2 linked regions of the Chitinophaga caseinilytica genome follow. The protein of the gene in region 1 interacts with the protein of each later gene in a pairwise test. Links are inferred from orthologs where the notes say so. Each region holds a gene or a part of one and is shown on either strand. Other genes may lie near its edges.

Region 1 (9,527 bases):
CCGGCAAAATGGCCAGACAGGCCGATGGCGCCGTTACCGTTCGTTGCGGCGATTGTATTCTGCTGGCTACTGTGGTGGCCAATAAAGAGCCCAAAGCCGGGCAGTCTTTCTTCCCCCTTACCGTAGATTACCAGGAGAAATTCGCTTCTGCAGGCCGTATCCCGGGTTCCTTCTTCAAGCGCGAAGGCAAGTTGAGCGACTCCGAAGTGCTTGTATCCCGTTTGATCGACCGTGCCCTGCGCCCCCTGTTCCCCGATGATTATCTCTGTGATGTTCAGGTGCTGGTGACCCTCATTTCCTCCGATCCCGAAGTTATGCCCGACGCCCTCGCCGCACTGGCAGCGTCTGCCGCCCTCGCAGTGTCCGACGTGCCCATTCAGGAGATCATCTCCGAAGTGCGCATCGGCCGCATCAAAGGCGAATTCATCATCAACCCCACCCGTACCCAGCTCGCTGAAGCCGATATGGACTTCATCGTAGCCGCTACGGCGAAAAATATCATGATGGTGGAAGGCGAATCCAAAGAGTGCCAGGAAGAAGACCTCGTGAAGGCCATCGAACTCGCTCATGACGCCATCCGCATCCAGGTGAAAGCACAGGAAGAGCTCCGCGGCCTCATCGGTAACCCCGCCAAACGCGAATTCGCCCTGCCTTACGCCAACGAAGAACTGAAAGCGAAAATCGAAGCCTTTGCCGCCGGCAAAATCCTCGAAGTTTCCAAATCCGCCCTCGGTAAACACGAACGCGGCGATGCTTTCGGCAAAATCGAAGAAGAACTGAAAGAGCACCTCGGCGAACTTTCCGAAGAAGACGCCCCGCTCGTCGGCAAATACTTCCACAAGCTGGAAAAAGAAGTGGTGCGCAACATGATCCTCGATCAGAGCATCCGCCTCGATGGCCGCGTGCTCGACCAGGTGCGCCCCCTCGCTATGGAAATTGACCTGCTGCCCAGCCCCCACGGCTCCGCACTGTTCACCCGCGGCGAAACGCAATCCCTCACCACAGTGACCCTCGGTACGCCCGACGACGAACTGCTGGTAGAATCCGCAGCCGTTTCCAACTACGTTAAATTCATCCTCCACTACAACTTCCCCCTTCTCCACCGGTGAGGTGAAGATGATGCGCGGCCCCGGCCGTCGCGAAGTGGGCCACGGTAACCTGGCCATGCGCTCCCTGCGCATCATGATGCCCGGTAGCGATTACGCCTACACCGTGCGCGTAGTGTCCGATATCCTCGAATCCAACGGTTCTTCTTCCATGGCTACCGTTTGCGCAGGCTCCCTCGCCCTCATGGACGCTGGCGTGCCCCTGCCCAAACACGTATCCGGCATCGCAATGGGCCTCATCTCCCGCGCTTCCGACGGCAAATGGGCCGTTTTGAGCGACATCCTCGGCGATGAAGACCACCTCGGCGATATGGACTTCAAAGTAACCGGTACCCGCGATGGCATCTGCGGCGTGCAGATGGATATCAAGGTAGACGGCCTCAGCATGGACGTAATGCGCGCAGCGCTCGCCCAGGCACGTAAAGGCCGCCTGCACATCCTCGACGCGATGTACAGCACCATCGAAAACGCCCGTCCTGAACCGAAACCGCACGCTCCGCGCATGGAGAAAATGACCATCGACCGTGAATTCATCGGCGCGGTGATCGGACCCGGCGGTAAAGTTATTCAGGAAATCCAACGTGAAACCGGCACCAACATCAACATCGAAGAAGTTGGCCAGCATGGTGAAGTTTCCATCTTCGCAACCCAGAAAGAAAACCTCGACAAGGCCGTTCGCTGGATCAAAGGCATCGTTGCCCAGCCCGAAGTTGGTGAGGAATACGAATCCGTGGTGAAAAGCGTAATGCCTTACGGCGCATTCGTTGAATTCCTCCCCGGCAAACAAGGCCTGCTCCATATCTCCGAAGTTTCCTGGAAACGCCTCGAGAACATGGACGGCGTGCTGAGCGAAGGCGATAAAGTGAAAGTGAAACTGGTAGGCACCGATCCCAAAACCGGTAAATTCAAACTGAGCCGCAGGATACTCATGCCGAAACCCGAAGGTTACGTGGAACGCCCCGAACGTGAAGAACGTGGCGACCGCGGAGACCGTGGCGATCGTCGTGACCGTGGTGGTGATCGTGGAGACCGCCGTGGCGGTGGCGATCGTGATCGCGGAGGCGACCGTCGTGATCGTGGTGACCGCGGAGACCGTGGAGACCGTGGCGATCGCGGGCCCCGTCCTTCCCAGCAAACCGAACAGAACGACGGTCCTGAACTGGGCCCCGTGTTCGACGAGCAATAAGAATCGTGTGAATAGCTTACATAAGAAAAACGCCTCCGGAAACGGGGGCGTTTTCATTTTTGGGTATGCTTTACCCATAAAAAAACGCTGCCCGGAAGCAGCGTTCTATGTTTTAGCGGGATCGGCGTTTATCTGCCTGCGTTATACACCTGCTCCACGAATACCTCACTTTCGCGCCAGATCACTTTTCCCTTTTCCAGCTTGAAGATCCGGAACGATTTGCCGTTCACGTCCTCATAATCCAGCTTGTAGAGTTTCACGCGTTTGTTGGTGGAACGGTCTACCACCTGCACTTTGCCGGCTTCGAGCAGGTCGGGGATGATTTCGTCGATATAGGGGAGGATGATGCCTTCATTGTCGTTCCAGAACAGCGTGATCTTGTCGGTGCTGTAGCTGAGCGGATTGGCTTTGGACGCGGTCCAGAACTTGCTGGCCAGGCTGTAATGGCGCTGTACTTCTTCGGGGTTCAGCGGAGAAAATTGGATGTTGCGGAAAACGGTTTTATCGTACTGCTTCTGGACCAACACGGTATCGAGGTTTTTGAAATAATCTTCGATGTCGAGTTTGTCGATCACCAGCACCGCGTTGGGCACCTGGTAAAAGACGGAGTCTTTTTTCTCGTATTCGTGCGGTACGATGGTGGATTGGGCGGATAAGGCGAAATTGCCGCCCAGTAAGGCTGCGAGAACGATGAGCTTTTTCATAGGATAAGGTTATATTTAATAAAAATCAAATATAAATACAGTCGGGGAATTGGCCAAGAAAATTGAGGTGGGGGAGGAAAAATGTATCTTGCGCCCATGTCTTACATTGCCATAACGATTGCCGCGCCGCAGGAGCTGCGGGATGTGCTGGTCGCCCAATTGAGCGACATGGGTTACGAAGGTTTCGAGGAGCGCCCGGATGCGCTGGTCGCGTTTATTCCCGAGGGGGATTTCATCGAGAACGATTTGCAGGGGCTCGTGGGGTCTCACGGGGTGGATTATACGAAGGAAAGGATCGAGCAGGCGAACTGGAACGCTTTGTGGGAAAGTAGCTTCGAGCCGGTGCTCGTAGACGATTTTTGCGGGATCCGCGCGGGTTTCCACGCGCCTTTGGGCGATGCGGTGGCGCATGAGATCATCATCACGCCGAAGATGTCTTTCGGTACGGGGCACCACGCCACCACGTTTTCGGTAGTACGACTCATGCGGGATGTGGACTTCAGGGGGAAACAGGTGTTCGATTTCGGGTCGGGCACGGGCATCCTGGCGATTTTGGCGGATAAGCTGGGCGCTGCGGAAACGAAAGGTATCGATATAGACGATTGGGCGGTGGAAAACGCTACGGAAAATGCGGAGATGAATGCTTCGGGGAATGTGCATTTCAGCCGTGCCGATAGTCTTTCCGGCGAGGAAAGCGGCCGGTTCGACGTGGTTTTGGCCAATATCAACCGTAACATTTTGTTAGCCAATATGGGGGAGATGAAAAGAATCCTCAAAAAACACGGTATATTGATTTTGAGTGGTATATTGCAGGAAGACGAACCTGCAATTGTTAAGGCGGCCCTGGCAGAGGGGCTGCGTCCCGAAAAACGGGCAGAGAGGGAGCACTGGCTGGCGCTTTCATTCATCGCCGGTTAATGTGGAAAAATTATCATATTTTAATTACTGATTTAAGCGTAATTACCTTATCATTGCAGTGAAATTTACATTCATTTTAACACTTTAATTGCTACCTTAGCAGTTCTAACTTATTGTGATGACAGAATTATTGCTAATTATCTGCGCCTATCTGATTGGCTCTTTTGCTACCGCTGTGTGGGTGAGCAAGGGAGTTTTCGGTATCGATATCCGCGAGCATGGTTCCGGTAATGCCGGCGCTACCAACACGTTCCGCGTGCTGGGCCCCAAGGCCGGTACGTTCGTGATGTTGGTAGACATGCTGAAAGGCGTGCTGGCTGTCAGACTATCCTACCTTATGCCTCACGATTCAACCGAACAACTGATCAACCTGCAGGTGGGCCTTGGCCTGGCTGCCGTTGTTGGCCATATATTCCCCATATGGGCGGGTTTCCGCGGCGGTAAGGGTATTGCCACCCTCTTCGGGATGGTGCTCGCCATTCAGCCGCTCGTGGCCCTTTACTGCGTGGGCGTTTTCCTCATGATCCTTTTCCTCACCCGGTACGTATCGCTCAGTTCCATCCTGGCGAGCATCGCGTTCCCGGTGCTCATTCTCTTCGTATTCCGCGAAGAGGAAACGTATTACCGCATTTTCGCCATTGCCGTTGCTGTGATGGTCGTGCTCACGCACCAGAAGAACATCGTTCGCCTGCTCAGCGGTAACGAATCCAAAGTTCCTCTCTTCAAAAACAGGAAAAACAGGCACGGCAGCGACCTGTAATTTCCCCGTTCCCGCAAATCCGGCACAACGATTGTATTCTTCTTTCAGGAATTGGTAAATTCGCCGCAACAACCGTTCGCAGCAACGTGTTATTGTATTGCGCAGCGACTATCACCTTCTTCTATTAAACTATCGACCCGATGAAAAAAATTGCGTTGTTATTGGTTGCAGGAACCGGTCTTATTTACGCCTGTTCGAGAGTGCCCATCACCGGCCGCAGCCAGTTAAACCTCATTCCGGAAGCTACCATGCAATCCATGGCGCTACAGGAATACCAGTCTTTCCTTTCCCAGAACAAAGCCGTTTCGCCGGGCAACAGCAAGGATGCTGCCATGGTACAACGGGTTGGGGGGCGCATCGCCCAGGCAGTAACCACCTACATGACCCAGCATGGCATGGGCAATGAAGTGGCCAGCTATAAATGGGAATTCAACCTCGTCAACGACAAACAGGTAAACGCCTGGTGTATGCCCGGCGGCAAAGTGGTGGTTTACACCGGCCTGCTTCCCGTGACCCAGAACGAAACGGCGCTCGCCTGCGTTATGGGCCACGAAATCGCCCACGCCATCGCACGGCATGGTAACGAGCGGATGAGCCAGGGCCTCGTGGCACAGGGCATCCAGATCGCCGGCGCCGTAGCCCTCAACAAGAACCCCCAGGCCCAGAATATCTTCATGCAGGCCGTGGGCGTTGGCGGCCCGCTCGGCCTCATGGCCTACGGCCGTCAAAATGAGCTGGAAGCAGACCATCTCGGCGTGATCTTCATGGCCATGGCAGGTTATAACCCGCAGGAATCCATCTCTTTCTGGGGCCGTATGGCGCAGGCCAGCGGTGGACAGAAACCCCCGGAACTGCTGAGCACCCACCCGAGCGACGATAAACGCATCGCGCAGCTGCAAAAGCTCATGCCCGAAGCCATGAAGTACTACAATCCTTCTTCGAAATAATCTGAAATTTTATCCATAAAAAAGCGGTCCTGGTTTAGCCGGGACCGCTTTTTTTATACATCGGTGTCACGTCAGTCGAGAATGCGGGCAAGGTTCAGCAGCTCGTCGTGCTTATACTGTTCCTTGTCGTTGCGGAAGCATTTCGCCGTTTCCTCCAGCAGGAACTGGACGATGCGGGCATTGCTCTGCGGTTTGTAGAACTCGGGATTAACGGGCACGTTTACGCGCTTGAGATAGGTATCCACATCCTGCTGCGTATAAATCTGCCCCTGGATGGGGTCGATGAAGAAGAGGATGCGATAGTCTCCCGGGTCTGCCGGCTCCGTGAAATCATAAAACGTATCGAAATACGCGAGAATGAATTGCCGGGGAATCTTGACGGCATATACCGGCAAATCGAGCATGGCGCAGAGGGCCTGGTACACAATCCCGTTTGTGAGGGGATTGCCTTTGCGGCTTTCCATCACCTGGTTGATGAAGAACTGGTTTTTGCGCTGGTAGCTTACTTCTTCCCCTTTGAGGCCGAAATAATTGTAGATCATGCTGTTGAGGACATTGATCTGCTCCAGCGGGGTGAGGTAATTATTCAGTTCGAGCCAGATATTGCGTTTGATGCGGTCGATTTCGGTGTGGACAGACTGTTCCGTGAGGTCGGGGTATTGGTATTTAGCGGTGAGCAATGCACCCTTGATGAGCTCCTGCGAGCCACCGGAATGCCAAACCCGGAAATCCTCCTGCAAGTCCTGGTAATGGACGCGATGGATCAGCATTTCGATGCGTTCCTGGATATGTTCGTCGATCGTCGTTTCCCACAAATGCTCGAGGTTGGGGATGATTTCTTTCCCGAACATGAGGATTTTGTTGGCCACGGTGTCGAACACTTCCTGGTCAGGATCGTCCAGCAGATGGAATAACGCGTTTATTTCCCTTGTTTCGTGCAATGGAATGAGTTAAGGATTCTTGTCTTTAAGTTACGAATTTTTGCCTAGTCCGCTTTCTTTTTGCGGGGCGGTGCCTTTTTCTTGGGTGGGTTGGCTTTCAGCTCTTCGATGATGGCTTTGGCTTCTTCCACGGTGATATCGGCGGCGGTCTCATGTTTTTCTTTCGGCAGTTTATAGTTGCGCAGGCCTACTTTCAGGTACGGACCGTAGGGGCCTCTCAGCACCTGGATCTTTTCCTTTTCGAACACCTTGATGGTACGTTCGTCTTTGGCCTGGCGTTTCTCGACGATGAGCGGCGCTACTTCTTCCAGTTCCACGGTGTAAGGGTCCATTTCCTTTTTGAGGGAATAGAATTTCTTATCGTGTTGTGCGTAGGGCCCGAACCTGCCGATGTTCACGGACACTTCCGTGCCTTCGAACAGGCCGAGGTTGCGGGGGAGGCGGAACAGGTCCATGGCTTCCTCGAACGTGATGGTCTCGATGCTCTGGGTCTGTTTCAGTTTGGCGAAACGGGGCTTTTCCTCGTCGTCTACCTTCCCGATCTGCACCATGGGGCCGAAGCGGCCCATGCGGGCGGTAACGGGCTTGCCGGAGGCGGGGTCTTCGCCGAGGTGGCGTTCTCCCTTCACTCTTTCCGCTTTTTCCAGCGTTTCTTCCACATTATTATGGAACGGGGCGTAGAAGTCGGACAGCATTTTGTTCCATTTCTTCTTGCCGCCGGCGATTTCGTCGAATTCTTCTTCGATGCGGGCGGTGAACCCATAATCCATTACCCGGTCGAAATATTGTTTCAGGAAGTCGGTCACCAGCATCCCGAGGTCGGTCGGGAAGAGTTTTGCTTTTTCGGCGCCGGTATTTTCCTGGTCGGTTTGTTTGCTGATTTTGTCGTTTTTCAGCCACAGGATGCGGAAATCCCTTTTCACGCCTTCCTTGTCGCGCTTCTCCACATATCCGCGTTTCTGGATGGTGGTGATGGTGGGGGCGTAGGTGGATGGGCGGCCGATGCCGAGCTCTTCGAGTTTCTTTACCAGCGAGGCTTCCGTGTACCGGGGAGCGGGGCGGGTGAATCGTTCGGTGGCTTTCATTTCCTTCAGTTCCAGCGCCTGTTTCACGGCCAGGGGCGGCAATACGCCTTCCTGGTCCTCTTCGTCGGCATCTTCATCGTCGCGGCTCTCCATATATACTTTCAGGAAGCCGTCGAATTTCAGCACTTCGCCGCTGGCGGTAAGCTCTTCGTGGTTGGTGGAGATATCGATCTTGGCGATGGTTTTCTCCAGTTCCGCGTCGGCCATCTGGCTGGCGATGGTGCGTTTCCAGATCAGTTCGTAGAGGCGTTTGAGGTCGGAATCGTCTACCGAAGCGTTTTCCATGTAAGTGGGACGGATGGCTTCGTGCGCTTCCTGGGCGTTTTCGTTCTTGTTTTTGTATTTGCGGGATTGATAGTAGCGGTCGCCCCAGTTTTTGTGGATGGCTTTGCTGATATCTTCCATGGCGGTGTCTGACAGGTTAACGGAGTCCGTTCTCATGTAGGTGATCTGCCCGGATTCGTAGAGCTTCTGGGCGAGGAGCATCGTTTTGGACACGCTGTACCCGAGCTTGCGGGAGGCTTCCTGCTGGAGGGTGGAAGTAGTGAACGGGGCGGCGGGGGATTTTTTCCCCGGTTTCACGGTCACGTCTTTCACCGTATAGGCGGCGCCGACGCACTGTTCGAGGAACTTTTCGGCGTCTTCCGCGGTTTTGAAGCGGGAGGGGCCGTCGGCCTTGAAGGCGATGGTCCGGCCCTGGATGTCTTTGGCCATGAACCAGGCCTCTACCTTGAAGGAGCTGGTGGTCTCGAACTGGTTGATCTCGCGTTCGCGCTCTACGATCAGCCTAACGGCAACGGATTGTACGCGGCCGGCAGACAGGGAATTGCGCATGCTCATTTTGCGCCAGAGCACGGGAGACAGCTCGAAGCCCACGATCCGGTCGAGGATACGGCGGGCCTGCTGGGCGTTCACCAGGTTCATGTCGAGCAGGCGGGGCGTACGAACGGCTTTTTCGATGGCGGGTTTCGTAATCTCGTGAAATACAATGCGTTTGGTAGAGGAGGGATCGAGGCCGAGCACTTCGCAAAGGTGCCATGAAATGGCTTCCCCTTCGCGGTCCTCATCCGTTGCGAGCCAAACCTCCTCGGAGTCTTTCACCAGTTTTTTTAATTCCTTGACAACCTTTTCCTTGTCTTCCGGTATTATATATTTCGGTTTGAAATTATTCTGAATGTCGATTCCCATGTCATCCTTCTCCAGGTCACGGATGTGACCGAAGGAAGATTTCACTTCAAAATCCTTTCCTAATATTTTCTCAATCGTTTTCGCCTTTGCCGGGGATTCTACAATCACGAGATTTTTAGCCATGAACGCCTTTTTATGTCTGTAATTACGCTGAAATTTGTATCAATATTACAAATCCGATTGATGCAATTATATAAAAGTAGGATGATATAAAAAATAGATAAGGTTAAATACTTGAATTCCAGCGTGCAACAGACGCCATATTATTATGTTATCTCCTTTTCGCCGAAAGACGCTTATATTACATATTCATTTTTACTTACATCGAACGCCATGGACATCGTCATTATCGGATCAGGGAATGTAGCGCATTGTTTTGGTCACCTCATGAAGCTGCACGGCCATCCTGTAAAGCAGGTGATCAGCCGTAACAAGGACAACGCCCGGGTGCTGGCGGAATCCCTCGGCGCCGAATCTTCCGGCGACCTGATGGACATTCATATGGAGGCAGACGTGTACCTCCTGGCCGTGGGAGACGATGCCCTCGCCCAGCTGAACAACGATCTCCGCCTGGGCCGCCGCATCGTGGTGCACACCGCGGGCGCCGTTCCCCTGTCGGCCATCGGCAATATTTCCACCAACACGGGCGTATTATACCCCTTGCAAAGCATCCGGAAGGAGAATAAGTCCTA
Region 2 (6,989 bases), 3.3 Mb from region 1 along the record:
AGAAGTATTTCGTGGGCACCAACCCCGTTAACTTCAGCGAGCTGCAGGCCGCACTCGCTTCTAAAATTCCCGCCGGCGAAGTGGACCCCACCATCGTCATCAACGCGGAAGAATCCGTGCCCATCAGTGCCGTGGTTTCTGTGATGCAGATCGCACGGGAGCTGGGTGCCAAAACGGTACTGGGCACCGCCAAGCCGCAAAACGCGCCAAAGCGGTAAACGAAAAGGAAACTTACAAACCATGATAAACTGCATCCGTAACGGGTGCAGTTTTTTTATGCCTTCGTGGCCCGCACCATCCGGTCTTTCCCGAACATGTCTTTTTTAAGGATGACGTCTGTGAACTTTTGATGGAGGAGCTCCGCCTTCACCGCTTCCCCGTAATCTTCATGTATCTCGAAATACAGTCTGCCTCCGGGTTCCAGGCGCTCCTGGGCCAGTTGGCCGATGCGGCGGTAGAAAAGCAGGGGATCGTTGTCGGGGACGAACAGCGCCGTAGCCGGCTCGAACTGCTGCACGTTGGTGTCCATGCCGGCTTTTTCCTTTTGGGGGATGTAAGGCGGGTTGCTGACGATGACGTTGAGGGCGGGAAGGGGAGCGGCGGCCTGCGGGTCGAGCACATCCTGCCGGATGAAATTAACGGGCGCGTGTTGCATTTGCGCGTTGCGGGCCGCAATTTCCAGGGCGCCGGGGCTCACGTCCATGGCCCAGATATCGGCAGATGGCCAGTGTTTTTTCAGGGCGATGGGGATACATCCGCTGCCGGTGCCTATATCGAGCAGGCGGAGGGCGGGGTGGGAGGGATGGTCGAGCAGCACCCATTCCACCAGTTCTTCCGTTTCCGGCCGGGGGATGAGCACCTGGTCAGACACGATGAGCTCCATGCCGTAAAACCAGCTTTTGCCGGTGATGTGCTGGATGGGCCTGCCGGAAAGCAGTTGCGCCAGGCCTTCCTGGTACTGCGATTCCCACCGGGGCGGGAGGTCCATATCCTTATGCACGATGCGGTCCAGCTTGCCAAGCCCCGTGATGTGCTCCATGAGCAAATGCGCGATGTTGGCGGCTTCGCGGGCGTCGTACAGGGGGCGGATGGCATTGGTCAGGTCTGCGAATGCGGATTGGATGGTCATGTTATACGGCAAATCAGCGGAAAATCGCCGCTGAAACGATATTTTTGCAAATATCTCATTTACGACGCAATGATAGACCATCACCCGCACGAATTTTTTATGCGACGTTGCATCGACCTGGCGCTCAAGGGCTCAGGTCATGCCGCGCCCAACCCCATGGTGGGTGCCGTGCTCGTGCATGAAGGCATCATCATCGGCGAAGGGTATCACCACCATTGGGGAGGCCCCCACGCCGAGGTCAACTGCGTCAACTCCGTACCGCCGGAACTGCAGGAACTGATCCCCCGGTCTACCCTCTACGTTTCCCTCGAGCCCTGCGCCCATCACGGCAAAACGCCGCCCTGCGCCGATCTCGTGGTTTCGCAGAACATCCCGGAAGTCGTGATAGGCTGTATCGACGCCTTCTCGAAAGTGGCCGGCAAAGGCATCGAAAAACTCCGCAACGCAGGCATCAACGTTACCCTGGGCGTACTGGAATCGGAATGCCGCCACCTCAACCGGCGCTTTTTCACCTTCCACGAACAACAACGGCCCTACGTGATCCTCAAATGGGCGCAATCGGCCGACGGATACATCGCCCCCGCCAACCGCGAGCCCGTTCGCATCTCAAACCCGTTTGCGGATCGGCTGGTGCATCGCTGGAGAACAGAGGAAGCGGGGATCATGGTCGGAACACAAACTGCTTTGCTGGATAACCCGCGGCTCACCGCCAGGCTCTGGCCGGGCAAATCGCCCGTCCGCATCGTGCTCGACCTGCAGGATAAAGTGCCGGGAAGCCATTATGTGAAAGACGGTTCCGTGCGCACCCTCATCCTCACATCCACCGAGATCGACACCGCCCAACCCCTCGTGCCGCAGGTGCTCGCGCAATTGCACAGAGAATCCGTGCTGAGCGTGATCGTGGAAGGCGGCGCCGTACTCTTGCAGCAATTCATCAGCGGCGGGCATTGGGACGAGGCCCGCATCATCACCGGGCAAACGGCATTGGGCGGCGGCCTTTCCGCGCCCGTGCTCAAAAATGCCCGCATGCTCGAAAGCAACCACATCGCCGGCGACCGGATCGACATCTTCGTTCCCGCCGAGCATTAAACCCAGGAAATGAACGTTTACTATACGATTGAGAAGAAGTCAACAGCAGAATTCAAAGACCGCGGAAGCAAATTCCTCGCATACGCCTTCCCGGTAAAAAATGCCGAACAGGTCAAAGAATGCCTGCAGGAAGTGAAGAAGGAACACCCCAAAGCCACGCATCACTGCTACGCATACAGGTTGGGGACCGACGGCCTCCAGTTCCGCGCGGTAGACGACGGCGAGCCGGCAGGATCGGCCGGGAAACCCATTCTCGGGCAGATCGACAGCAAACAGCTGACAGACGTGCTGGTGGTTGTGGTACGGTATTTCGGGGGCACATTGCTCGGGGTGCCCGGGCTGATCAACGCCTACAAAATGAGCTGCGCGCTGGTGCTGCAACTGGTGCCGGCCATTCAGAAAAACGTGGAAGCGCGGTTCCAGCTGATATTCGACTATACGATCCTCAACGATGTGATGATGGTGGTGAAGCAGAATAACTGCACCATTTTGCAACAGGATATCCAGCTGTTCTGCAGCATGGAGATCGGCATCCCCAAAGCCAGTCTGGACCTCACTTTGCTCCGGCTGCGCGATATCTACAACCTCGAGATCAAACAACTTTGATCAGGGGAGCGCGGCCGTAATTTCTTTCAGCGTAACGCCGAATATTTTCTTCGTGATCTCGCCGAGATGCTTCTCGCTACCTTCCAGGTGGATGGTGCGGTGGAAGTGCTGCATCCTGCCTTTGGGCTTCAGCAATGCGGCCGGCGAGGAGCTTTGTATTTCCAGGAAACGGCCGGGGGCATTGGTATCGCCGGGCCCGTTGTTGCGGATGCGGAAAACTTCCGCGCGCGCATCTGTTGCGGTTTCGCCGAGGTAGAGCTGCGCCTGGCGTGGCATGGTGAACTGGATAACGGTCAACACACCGCGCTCCGGATCGTAGATACCCATGAAATTCAACGCCGCAGCCTGTTTTACTCCAAGTTCCGCTTCGAAATTTCCGTCGGCCCTGAAAAACGCGACGTTGTTCTTTACCACGAAACGCTCTTTGGGCAAAGGTGCTGCGGAACTAACGTTGCCGCCGGGCTTTAGTGGGATGATGGCGATGGAATTGGCGCTGACGGGGAATATGCCGCGGACGCGGATCGCCGTGGTGCCGAAAGCCGTATCCCAGCGATGGGTGCCGGTGTTGACGATGATATTGTCTGTATGGAACCCCACGGCATGCACGCTCCGGTGGATGTCTGCGCCGAGATAATTGTGTAGGTCGCGGCGGGAAAGGAGCGAAATGGTGCGGGAAATACCGGCGTTTAAAATGGTCCCTTTCGCGCTGGGGAGGTTGATATTGCCTTCGTAGACGGTAACGCCTTTGGCGGAGGAAACCTGCCGCAAAACGGCGGAATCGCGCAGCGGATCGGGAATGACGGTGGCGGTTGCCGAATCGGCGGATCCATGCGCGGGGAATTGAAGGGCGCTGTCGGGCGACGGGCCGAGCAGCAGCCGGTCTTCTCCACCAAAAGTGCTGAAATGATATTGCTTGCCGTTTTCGATGGTGGCGTAATTGAGCCATCCGAAACTACGTCCGTCGTCGGCCACGGTAGAAGTGACGACACGCCCTTGCCAGGCGCTCACGATGGCGATGGAAGACTTACTGGTGCTGTCTTTCAAAATGGCCGGCGATGTAAAATCGCGCAGGAAGGCGAGGTCTTCCGCGAAATTATCTGGCCGTGATATGGTTTCTGCCTGTTGAACAGGGGCCTTAGCTTCCCTGGGTTTGTTGTTGCAGGCGAACAACAGTGAAAGGAAGCATACGGCCGGAATGGATTTATGCATAGAAGAATGGTCTCGCAATCTAAGGATTGTACAATGATAAATCAATTTCTTTAATAACGGTAAGCGCGCATTTGCAGTATGGGCGCGGGCTACAAAGTTTTCGACTGCACAGCGGAAAATTTTTTTCAAGTTTTTTGAGAATATTATTTGCTGAATTCAAACTCTTTCCTATTTTTGCAATCCCAAAACGGACAAGCGGAAGTAGCTCATTTGGTAGAGCACGACCTTGCCAAGGTCGGGGTGGCCGGTTCGAGCCCGGTCTTCCGCTCAGAAAACAGAAGCCTGATTGCATAGCAGTCAGGCTTTTTTGTTGGATGTAATCCTTTCTTTCTCAGGCGGTTCCGCCGGTTTTTAAGCATGTTCAGCCGGTGGATGGGTTTCCTTTCGATTTTAGATGTGTAGCGGCTTGTTTGTAAGCGTTTTGTAAGTACAGGCAGGTGATGCGTACGATAGCTGTTTTGGCGGCTGTTTGGGGCTGATTTGATGGTACAGTTGATGGATCCTGCTTCCATCTGCCGGTTTATTCCTTTCAGCTTCCATCTACCCGATTTTCATCTTTCATTTTCCTTTCGCGATCTGCTGCTTTCATTCAAGTTCAAACCACGTAATCCGGCAGGAATTTTACTTTAAATCGCGATCTGCTGCTATCATGCAAGTTCAACCCATGTAATCCCGGCAAGAAATTTACTTCGTATCGTGATCTGCTGCTATCATTCAGGTTCAAACCATGTGACCTGGTAGGAATTTTACTTCATATCGTGATCTGCGGCTATCATTCAGGTTCAACCTACGTAATCCGGCAGGAAATTTTACTTCTTACAGCGATCTGCTGCTATTATTCAAGTCAACCTATGTAATCCAGCCGGAATTTTAATTCCTATCGTGATCTGCTGCTGTCAATCAAGTCCAAACCATGTAATCCGGCAGGAATATCACTGGAAGTAAGGGTAAATAACGATTGTTTTGCGGGATGGGAAGCGGGATGGGGAAAACTGACGAAAATCATCCTGCGGAACGGGGAAAAAGGAGGGGAAGCGGCACAAAAAAAGCCGCACTTTTCAGTACGGCTTTAAATATTTTACATCCGGAGATTATTTGTATTTCGGGTTGTAAAGGGAGCTTTCGTTTACATGCACTTTCGGTTTTTTGTAACGATGCTCAGACAGCTTGTAGCAGCCGCCCAGCACAAAACCCAGTACACAAGCCAGTTTCAGGTAAAACAGGAAACGGGAGGAAGATACCCAGTCGCGGGTGAAGTCATTCTTATTTTCAACTGTATGCTCCATATACATTTTTTTCGCTGTGCAAACTTACAAAGTAAATCGGCAAAGTCCAAATAACCCGTTTATTTCTTCCCAGACTTCGATAATTCGGAGAACTTCCTGCGGTTCAGGAAGTAGTAGCGCCAGATCATGATGCCGTGGAATACGCCCTGCAGGTCGAACAGCCGCTTGCGGGGGAGGGTATCGGGCTGGTTTTGGTCCACTTCGCGGCGCCAGCGGTAATAATCGCGGTAAGCGCGGAAGATGGCGGTCATATCTTTCGGTTTGCCGGAAACGAGGCTCTTGGCGGCGGCCATCATGTCGAGCGCCAGGCGCTGCGTGAGAATGATCCATTGCTCCTGGAAATGGAGGTTCTTGCGCAGCATGATAAGGTTGTTGCGGAAATTGAGGTACAGCTTCCGCGGATTCCCCTGCGGAAGGCTCCCGCCGCCCACATGGTACACCACCGAATCCGGGCAATACCCGATCCGGTAGCCCGCCCGCTGCAGCCGCCAGCAAAGGTCCACCTCCTCCATATGCGCAAAAAAGTAGGGATCGAACCCCCCGGCCTCGAAAAACGCCGAAGACCGGATGAAAAGCGCCGCACCGCTGGCCCAGAAGATGTCTTGCGGCGTATCGTACTGCCCGTTGTCTTTCTCCGTGGTATACAGGATGCGCCCGCGGCAGAAAGTATACCCCAGGATGTCCATCCAGCCACCCGCCGCTCCGGCATATTCGAAACTGTCCCGCTCGGCCCAGGCGCGCAGCTTGGGCTGGCAGGCCGCCATGTCCGGATTGGCCAGCATATGCTTCACCACGGGCCCTATCCAGTTGGGCTCCACTTCCACGTCCTGGTTCAGCAATACGAAAATATCGGCCTTCACATGCTGTAAAGCCTCGTTATATCCGCCTGCGAAACCGCTGTTGGAAGCATTTCGGATGATCTTTACCGCAGGGAAATGCTGTTCGGTAAAAGCCACGCTATCGTCTGTGGAGGCATTGTCGGCCAGGTAAATGTCCAGCTGCCCGTCGTACACAGACGCGCACACGGAGGGCAGGAACTTCTCGAGGAATCCCTTTCCGTTCCAGTTGAGGATAACGACCGCGACCGTTGGCAGCATTGACAAAAGACGTAAGTTTTGGCTTTTCAGAATTTTTTTAGCGTTGCAAATATGCAACAAAGCCTCCAAATATTACTAAATTAGTTTATTGTTAACGGCTTGCGGGCCGTCATTATTCAAATCCTGATGTTTAAACAAATTATCGGCTGGAAATTTTCGCTGATCGCCGTGGCGGCCGCCATTATCATCACCACCATCTGGTTCGTCAACAACCTGTCCGAAAAAATACGGCAGGAGGAAACGAAGAAAGTGGCCACCTGGGTGGAGGCGAACCAGGAATTGCTGCAGTCGCCCTCCGACGCGAACATCAACCTGGCCGTGCAGATCGTGACGACCAACACTACGATCCCGCTGATCCTCACAGACGAGCAGGGCCGGATCAAAGACCATGCGAACCTCGATTCCGCGCAGATCCTGCGCGATCCGGGGTACCTGGCCCGCCAGCTGGAGGATTTCCGGCGGCAGCACCCGCCGTTCATCATGGCGGTGGATTCGCATTCCAACAACTACATTTATTATGGAGACTCCCTCATCCTGCGGCAGGTGCGGTATTATCCCTATATCCAGCTGCTG

Evidence for each region.
Region 2: the proteins of topA (region 1) and WJU22_RS24675 interact in binary tests that used the Escherichia coli proteins (3 or more experiments, as listed by UniProt). The link is inferred for Chitinophaga caseinilytica from one-to-one orthologs.

Annotation. Positions count from the first base shown.
Region 1 is NZ_CP150096.1:2,672,409-2,681,935, forward strand. What follows is about bases 6,283-9,306. They hold topA (type I DNA topoisomerase), read right to left. Parts: upstream 8,959-9,306; coding sequence 6,607-8,958; downstream 6,283-6,606. Other genes in these bases: WJU22_RS11235 (transglutaminase-like domain-containing protein), read right to left, coding at 6,283-6,562; WJU22_RS11245 (Rossmann-like and DUF2520 domain-containing protein), read left to right, coding at 9,169-9,306. In the rest of the region: WJU22_RS11205 (hypothetical protein), read left to right, coding at 1-1,109; WJU22_RS11210 (S1 RNA-binding domain-containing protein), read left to right, coding at 1,117-2,292; WJU22_RS11215 (hypothetical protein), read right to left, coding at 2,421-2,996; prmA (50S ribosomal protein L11 methyltransferase), read left to right, coding at 3,093-3,914; glycerol-3-phosphate 1-O-acyltransferase PlsY, read left to right, coding at 4,033-4,674; WJU22_RS11230 (M48 family metallopeptidase), read left to right, coding at 4,815-5,621; more of WJU22_RS11235, read right to left, coding at 5,693-6,282; more of WJU22_RS11245, read left to right, coding at 9,307-9,527. UniProt on the Escherichia coli protein: Releases the supercoiling and torsional tension of DNA, which is introduced during the DNA replication and transcription, by transiently cleaving and rejoining one strand of the DNA duplex.
Region 2 is NZ_CP150096.1:5,952,109-5,959,097, reverse strand. What follows is about bases 1,060-4,025. They hold WJU22_RS24675 (YigZ family protein), read left to right. Parts: upstream 1,060-2,227; coding sequence 2,228-2,824; downstream 2,825-4,025. Other genes in these bases: WJU22_RS24670 (DUF6786 family protein), read right to left, coding at 2,825-4,025; ribD (bifunctional diaminohydroxyphosphoribosylaminopyrimidine deaminase/5-amino-6-(5-phosphoribosylamino)uracil reductase RibD), read left to right, coding at 1,229-2,218; prmC (peptide chain release factor N(5)-glutamine methyltransferase), read right to left, coding at 1,060-1,129. Also shown: WJU22_RS24690 (biopolymer transporter ExbD), read left to right, coding at 1-218; more of prmC, read right to left, coding at 275-1,059; more of WJU22_RS24670, read right to left, coding at 4,026-4,033; WJU22_RS24660 (hypothetical protein), read right to left, coding at 5,125-5,319; WJU22_RS24655 (glycosyltransferase family 2 protein), read right to left, coding at 5,379-6,416; WJU22_RS24650 (HAMP domain-containing sensor histidine kinase), read left to right, coding at 6,543-6,989.